DNA from 2 places in the Neorhizobium sp. T6_25 genome. Region 2 is predicted to be linked to the other one. Evidence: predicted binding sites of a transcription regulator. Region 2 holds the regulator's gene; the other holds the start of a gene.

Region 1 (4,145 bases), on a different contig from region 2:
CTTCATGATTTAAACGCGCATCGGCATCAACACATAGAGCGCGTCGTCGCCCGCCGTGTCGCGCACCAATGTCGGGGAACCGGCATCCGCCAGCATGAAGATCGCGTCGTCGCCCGAAAGCTGGGCGGTAATGTCGAGCAGGTATTTGGCGTTGAAGCCGATTTCCATCGGGTCGTTGTCGTAACCGACCGCAACCTCTTCCGTGGCGCTGCCGGAATCAGGATTGTTGACGGTCAGCATCAGCTGGCCGTCGGTCAGCGACAGTTTTACGGCGCGGCCGCGCTCGGAGGAAATGGTCGAGACGCGGTCGACGGCCCTGGTAAAGCTCTGGCAATCGACGCGCATTTCCTTGTCGTTGCCTGTCGGGATGACCCGCTGGTAATCCGGGAAAGTGCCGTCGATCAGCTTCGAGGTCATCACGACCGAGCCGATCGTGACGCGGATCTTGGCATCCGAAACCTCGACTGTGACAGCCGCTTCCGGATCGTCGACCAGTTTCTGCAGCTCGCCGACCGTCTTGCGGGGAATGATGATGCCCGGCATGCCTTCCGAGCCCGACGGTGCCTGCACATCGGCGCGCGCCAGACGGTGACCGTCGGTCGCTACCGCGCGAAGCTTCAGGTCCCCGTCGGCTTCGATCGTGTGGAAGAAGATGCCGTTCAGGTAGTAGCGGGTCTCCTCGGTGGAGATCGCGAACTGGGTGCGATCGATCAGCATTTTCAGATCGGTCGCCTTCAGCTTGAACGTATGCGTGAAGCTGCCGGCGGTAAGGTCCGGGAAGTCCGATTCCGGCAGGCACTGCAGAGAGAACTTCGAGCGGCCGGATTGCACTGTCATCGAGCCGCCGTCCGGGTTGGTGGCGAGCAGCACCTCGGAACCGTCCGGCAGCTTGCGGACGATTTCGTAAAGCAGGTGCGCCGGAACCGTCGTGGCGCCGGCAGTCTCGACCATGGCCGGAAGGGCTTCGGTGATTTCGAGATCGAGGTCGGTCGCTTTCAGGTCGAGACCGGCGCCGGACGCGCGCATCAGCACGTTGGAGAGGATCGGGATGGTGTTCCGTCGCTCCACCACGCGATGCACGTGGTTCAGCGACTTCAGAAGGTTTGACCGCTCAAGAGTAATACGCATGGACGCAATCGCTTTCGACCGTGGCGATCCGGCAGGGCCGGACCCTGATATTCTGCCGGCTTTGGGTCAGCCGGATGATGTGGACCGGCAAAATGGCAGACAACCCGTTCGAAAAGCAAGAGGTGAACAAGGCGTTAGCAAGTCATTTCACATCTGTCTCACGCACTGCACACAGAAAATATGCGTTCTCAACGGCTTGCCCGTTACTTGCCGAAGCCGGCCGGCTTGCCCATAAAGGCTCATGACCATTCATCTGCGCGTGACGCCCCTTGACCGATGAACCGAAGAGCAGCCAGCGCGGCTATCGCGTCGCCAATACTTTCGTGCCCGCGCGGCCGCTGGAGCCGGCGCTTTATCTGGTCGCAACCCCGATCGGCAATCTCGGCGACATCACGCTGAGGGCGCTCGAAACGCTCTCCGGTGCCGATGTGCTGGCGTGCGAGGATACCCGGGTAACTCGGGTGCTGCTCGACCGCTACGGCATCGTCAATCGGCCTTACGCCTATCACGAGCATAATTCCGACGAGGTCGGGCCGAAGCTCATCGCGGCGCTGCAGGAGGGAAAATCGGTGGCGCTGGTCTCCGATGCCGGCACGCCGCTCGTCTCCGATCCCGGTTACCGCCTCGGTCAGATGGCGATCGAGGCCGGTCATAAGGTCGTGCCGATCCCCGGCGCCTCGGCGCCGCTCGCAGCCCTCGTCGGTTCCGGCATGCCGTCCGATGCGTTCCTGTTCGCCGGTTTCCTGCCGGTCAGGGACAAGGGCCGGCGGGACCGGCTGGCCGAGCTTTCGAAAGTGCCGGCGACTTTGATCTTCTTTGAATCGCCGCATCGCATCGGCGCAACGCTTGGCGCTGCCGCCGAAGTACTCGGGGCGGGGCGACGCGCGGCGGTCTGCCGCGAATTGACGAAGACGTTCGAGGAGTTTCGCCGCGGCACGTTGGAGGAGCTTGCCGCCTATTACAATGACGACCGCGTCGTGAAGGGCGAGATCGTGCTGCTCCTGGCGCCGCCCGAGGCAGAGGAGCCTCCCGGCGAGATCGAGGTGGACGTGCTGCTGCGCCAGCTTTCGGCCTCCATGCCAGCCGCCAAGGCTGCAGCCGAAGCTGCCCGCGTGACCGGACTTCCGCGCAAGGATCTCTATCAGCGGCTTCTGAACCTGAAAGGCGAGGCGGGTGGCGGAGATTGACCGAGACCTGAAGCGCCGCAAAGTCGAGCGGCAGAAGGCTCAGCGGCAAAAGGCTCAGCGATGGGGCCATGCCTCGGAATATCTCGCTGCGCTTTATCTCCTGCTCAAGGGCTATCGAGTCCTTGCGATCCGTTACCGTACCAAGCTCGGGGAGATCGATCTGATCGTCCGCAAAGGCGACCTGGTGGCTTTTGTCGAGGTCAAGGCGCGGATCGGGGAACAGGAGGCGATCGACGCCGTCGGTTACGTCACTCAGAGCCGAATTCGAGCCGCAAGCGATGTCTGGCTTTCAAAACGACAGGACGCCGCCAGATTGTCTCGGCGTTACGACGTGATCGCGGTGCTTCCCGGCCGTCTGCCGCGGCATTTTGCGAATGCGTTCTGACGCTGATGTGAAATTATTGCATAGGTGTGCAATGTAACATTCCTGACATAAAACTGTTAAGGGCCTGTCACAGCCTGGTCCTATTGCGGTCCTCATCCCAACAGAGGTGGAGAGGACCTAAAAATGTTCAAAAAACTTTCGATGGCCGCGATCGCGGTCGCACTGTCTGCGACCTCGTCGCTTGCTGCGACCGAAGTCACCTGGTGGCATGCCATGGGCGGCGAGCTTGGCAAGAAGCTCGAAGAGATCGCCCAGAAGTTCAACGAGAGCCAGAGCGACTACAAGGTCGTTCCGGTCTACAAGGGAAGCTATCCGGAAACGTTGACCGCCGCGATCGCCGCGTTCCGTGCCGGCCAGCAGCCGGCCATCGTCCAGGTCTTCGAAGTTGGCACCGGCACGATGATGGCCGCCAAGGGCGCCGTCTACCCGGTCTACAAGCTGATGGCCGATGAAGGCGAACCCTTCGACACCAAGACATTCCTGTCTCCGGTCACCGGCTACTATTCCGATACCAAGGGCAACATCCTGTCGCTGCCTTTCAACTCCTCCACGCCGATCATGTACTACAACAAGGACGTCTTCAAAAAGGCTGGCCTTGATCCCGAGGTTGCCCCGAAGACCTGGAAGGAAGTCGAGGAATTCTCGAGGAAGATCGTTTCCTCCGGCGCTGCCAAGTGTGGCCTCACCTCGGCCTGGATCACCTGGGTCCAGACCGAAAACCTTTCGGCGCTGCATGACAAGCCTTTCGGCACCCTGCAGAACGGTTTCGGCGGTGTGAAGTCTGAATTCAGCTTCAACGGTCCTCTGCAGACCAAGCACTGGGCAAACCTGAAGAAGTGGCAGGATGAAGGCCTGTTCAAGTATGGCGGTCCGGTCGGCGGCGACCAGGCGGCGACCATGTTCTATTCTCAGGAATGCGCCATTACGATGAACTCCTCCGCAGGGCGCGCAGGCGTCATCAACAACGCCAAGACCTTCACACCGGGCTTCGCCCCGTTGCCTTACTACGACGACGAGATCAAGGAGCCGAAGAACTCCATCATCGGCGGCGCCACCCTCTGGGTGCTGAACGGCAAGGAAAAGGCGACCTACAAGGGCGTAGCCAAGTTCTTCAGCTATCTCTCCAAGCCGGAAGTCCAGGCCGATTGGCACCAGTTCACCGGTTACCTGCCGATCACCAACGCTGCGTACGATCTCGGCCAGAAGCAGGGCTACTACGCAAAGAACCCGGGTTCCGACATCGCCATCAAGCAGATCACCCGCGGTACTCCCTCGGAAAATTCGAAGGGCGTGCGGTTCGGCAACTTCACCCAGGTCCGCACCATTGTCGACGAAGAGTTCCAGGCACTCCTCGCCAACAAGAAGGACGCCAAGCAGGCGCTCGACAGCGCGGTGCAGCGCGGCAATGCGCTTCTGCGTGAATTCGAAGCTGCCAACTCGAACTG
Region 2 (4,145 bases):
CCATGACGGGCGAGCAGATCCGCTCCGCTCCCCGCATGCAGCAGGTCAAGGTCATCCGACGCGCGCTCGGCCTGACCCAGGAAGAGTTTTCCGGCCGCTACCAGATTCCGCTCGGGACGTTGCGCGACTGGGAGCAAGGCCGATCCGAACCGGACCAGCCGGCAAAGGCATATCTGAAGGTGATTGCGGTCGACCCGCAAGGTACGGCGGAGGCGTTGGTGAAAGGCGCTGCATAGTTTCAATAGACGCCGAATGCTGCTTCGCCAGCCTCCATGGCAATGGTCCGCCGGGTCGCAATGAGACGGTCAGAATAAAGGTTGGACTCAAGTCCAACGAGACGGCGTCAGAAATCGCCCAATGCGTATCCGGCGCCGCGCACGGTCCGGATCACGTTGTCGGACTTGCCGAGGCTGATGACTTTGCGAAGCCGGCCGATATGGACATCGATGGCGCGCTCATCGACAGTCGTGTCGTCGCCCCATAGGGACGCCTTGAGCTCCGAGCGGGAATAGACCTTGCCCGGCGTCCGCATCAGGAATTCAAGGAGCTTGAACTCCTTCGGCCCGAGCTTGACCTCACGTTTCTGCCGGTGAACCCGATGGGCTTCCCGGTCAAGCGTGAGATCGCCGACCTTCAGCATATGGTCGAGAAGCGCCGGGTTCACGCGCCTGAGCAGGTTCTTCACACGGACAACGAGCTCGACCGGGGAGAATGGCTTTAGGAGGCAATCGTCGGCACCCGCCGCGAGTGCTATGAGGTGAAGGCCTTCGCCACCCGACGGCACAAGGAGGATGATCGGAAGGCGCGACAGGACAGGGTCGAGACGCACCTCGCGGCACACCTCGAGACCTCGCACGCCCGGAAGATCCGAACTCATGACCAGGATATCCGGCGGAACCGCTTTCAAGCGATTTGAGATCTCGGCTCCACTTGCCAGCATCGATACGACGAAGCTGTCGGCCACGAGGGCTTTCCGCAATATCAGGCGGAACGACTCGTCGTCGTCGACCAACAGGACCCGCGCGCTCATCTCGTGGCCACCAACTATGTTTCCATGGAGTATCCGGCGCCGCGGACGGTGCGGATGACATCCTGCATGTTGGAGAAGTTGAGTGCCTTGCGGAGTCTTCCCACATGGACGTCGACCGTACGCTCGTCGACGTAGATGTCATGGCCCCAGACGCCGTCCAGAAGCTGCGAGCGGGAAAAGACCCGCCCCGGCGCCGCCATCAGGAATTCGAGCAGGCGGAATTCGGTCGGGCCCAGACGCACTTCGCGGCTCTTGCGGTGGACGCGATGGGTTTCCCGATCAAGTTCGATATCGCCGCAACGGAGAACGCTTGAGAGCACCTCCGGACGGGCCCGGCGCAGCATGGCCTTGACGCGCGCCATCAGTTCCGGCGTCGAGAAGGGTTTTACCACATAGTCGTCGGCGCCGGTGGCGAGGCCGCGAACACGTTCGCTCTCCTCGCCGCGGGCCGTCAGCATGATAATCGGCAGGCGCTCGGTTTCCGGGCGCATGCGCAGCCGGCGGCAGAGTTCGATGCCGGAAACGCCGGGCAGCATCCAGTCCAGGATCAGAAGGTCCGGTACCCGCTCCTGAAGCCGAATTTCGGCTTCGTCGCCCCGCAAAACGGTATCGACCTCATAACCCTCGGCTTCCAGATTGTAGCGAAGAAGCACGCTCAGCGCCTCTTCGTCTTCTACGACAGCGATTTTCGGCAGCATTCTTGGCCTGCTCCGTCAGTTCTATTCGGTGATCGCGCCGAGCGTGTTCGACGAGTCGTCCTTCGGACGATCGCCTTCCGGCTGGGCGCCTGTCGTCATGTAGTAGATGGTCTCGGCGATGTTGGTGGCGTGGTCGCCGATACGCTCGATGTTCTTGGCGCAGAACAGAAGATGCGTGCAGGTGGTGATGTTGCGCGGATCCTCCATCATGTAGGTGAGGAGTTCGCGGAACAGCGAGGTGTACATCGCGTCGATTTCCTCGTCGCGGCTGCGGATCGCCTCGGCCTTTTCCGCCGAACGCGTCGCATAGACGTCGAGGACGTCCTTGAGCTGCACGAGGGCGAGATCGGAGAGATGTTCGAGGCCGCGGGCGAGCTTGCGCGGAACGCCGGTGCCCTGAACCGCGATGACGCGCTTGGCGGTGTTCTTGCCAAGGTCGCCGACGCGCTCCAGATCGGAGGCGATGCGCAGCGAACCGACGATCTCGCGAAGGTCGGCTGCAACCGGCTGGCGGCGGGCGATCGTGATGATCGCCTTGTCGCCGATCTCGCGCTCGGCGTGATCGAGGATCACGTCGTCGGAGATGACCTTCTGGGCGAGTGCGGCGTCGGAATTGACCAGCGCCCGCACGGCGTCCGAGCACATCTGCTCGGCGAGGCCACCCATTTCGGAAATGCGGCGGCTCAGGTATTTCAGTTCGTCGTCATAAGCCGACAGGATATGGGTCGATGCCATCTTCTAGTCCTCAAAATTGATTTTCAGGCGGCACAATCGGCTGGATCAGCCGAAACGGCCCATGATGTAATCCTGGGTGCGCTGATCGTCGGGATTGGTGAACATCTTGTCGGTGTCGTTCTCCTCGACGAGCTGGCCGAGATGGAACATGGCGGTGCGCTGCGACACGCGGGCAGCCTGCTGCATCGAATGCGTCACGATCACGATCGTGTAGTTGGCACGCAGCTCATGGATGAGTTCTTCAACCTTGGCGGTCGCGATCGGGTCGAGAGCCGAGCAGGGTTCGTCCATGAGGATGACTTCCGGCGACACGGCGATCGCACGGGCGATGCACAGACGCTGCTGCTGGCCGCCGGAGAGGCCGGTGCCGGATTCGTGCAGGCGATCCTTCACTTCGCCCCAGAGACCGGCGCGCTGCAGGCTCGCCTCGACGATCTGGTCCATGTCGGCCTTGTTCTTGGAAAGACCGTGGATGCGCGGACCGTAGGAAATGTTCTCGTAGATGGTCTTCGGGAACGGGTTCGGCTTCTGGAACACCATGCCGACGCGGGCGCGAAGTTCCACGACGTCGATGTTATTGTCGTAGATATCGTCCGTGTCGAGGGTGATCTTGCCTGTGACGCGGCAATTCTCGATCGTGTCGTTCATGCGGTTGAGGCAGCGCAGGAAGGTGGACTTGCCGCAGCCGGAAGGACCGATGAGAGCCGTCACAGTGTTTTCGCGGACGTTGAGGTTGACGTCGAAAAGCGCACGCTTTTCGCCGTAATAAACCGAAACGTCCTTGCCGATCATCTTGTGGGAAGCATCGCTCATCTTTTGGTCCAGCGCCTTTTCTACTGCCGATTCTGACATCATATTCATTGTCATACTCCTTCTACCAGCGCCGCTCGAAGCGACGCCGCAAGAGAATTGCGCCAACATTCATTAGGATGAGGAACAGGAGCAGGATGATGATTGCTCCCGAGGTACGCTCGACGAACGCGCGCTCCGCTTCGTTCGCCCACATGTAGATCTGGACCGGCAGCGCCGTCGACGGGTCAAGCGGCGTGGTCGGATAGTTGGCGACGAAGGCCACCATGCCGATCAGCAGCAGCGGCGCGGTTTCGCCGAGTGCGTGGGCCAGGCCGATGATGGTGCCGGTCAGGATGCCCGGCATGGCAAGCGGCAGGACATGGTGGAAGATCGTCTGCATCTTCGATGCGCCGAGCCCGAGGGCCGCCGCCCGGATCGAAGGCGGCACGGCCTTCAGCGCCGCGCGGGTCGCGATGATGATCGTCGGCAGCGTCATGAGGGTGAGCACCAGACCGCCGACGAAGGAGGCGGAACGCGGCAGGCCCATGAAGTTGACGAAGACCGCCAGACCGAGAAGACCGTAGACGATCGAGGGAACGGCCGCGAGGTTGTTGATATTCACCTCGATCAGGTCGGTGAACTTGTTCTTCGGGGCGAACTCCTCGAGATAGATCGAGGCGGCGACGCCGATCGGCAGCGCCAGGACAAGCACGATCAGCATCATGTAGAACGAGCCGATGAGCGCGACGCCGACGCCGGCGGCTTCCGGACGGCTCGATGCGCCGTTGACGAAAATGCCGCTGTTGAAATGCTTGGCAAGCGCACCGCTGTCGGAGAGCTGCGTCATCCAACCGAGCTGCTGGTCGTTGATCTTGCGGTTCTCCTGGCCG

The links. The regulator PhoB, encoded in region 2, activates phosphate uptake and scavenging genes when phosphate is short. The targets are predictions, from matches to a motif close to TGTCATNNANCTGTCAT.
Region 1: ugpB (sn-glycerol-3-phosphate ABC transporter substrate-binding protein UgpB) is a predicted target of PhoB. The motif match lies at 2,744-2,760, and genes of this name have one in related genera.

The regions. Positions count from the first base shown of each region.
Region 1 covers NZ_PVBL01000003.1:5,829-9,973, reverse strand. Annotated here, with positions in the region: gene dnaN (DNA polymerase III subunit beta) at 10-1,128, opposite strand; gene rsmI (16S rRNA (cytidine(1402)-2'-O)-methyltransferase) at 1,398-2,315, shown strand; gene C5L10_RS04515 (YraN family protein) at 2,302-2,700, shown strand; gene ugpB (sn-glycerol-3-phosphate ABC transporter substrate-binding protein UgpB) at 2,824-4,145, shown strand, end outside.
Region 2 covers NZ_PVBL01000015.1:143,238-147,382, reverse strand. Annotated here, with positions in the region: gene C5L10_RS20290 (DNA-binding transcriptional regulator) at 1-236, shown strand, start outside; gene C5L10_RS20285 (winged helix-turn-helix domain-containing protein) at 344-1,030, opposite strand; gene phoB (phosphate regulon transcriptional regulator PhoB) at 1,045-1,728, opposite strand; gene phoU (phosphate signaling complex protein PhoU) at 1,750-2,463, opposite strand; gene pstB (phosphate ABC transporter ATP-binding protein PstB) at 2,509-3,324, opposite strand; gene pstA (phosphate ABC transporter permease PstA) at 3,338-4,145, opposite strand, start outside.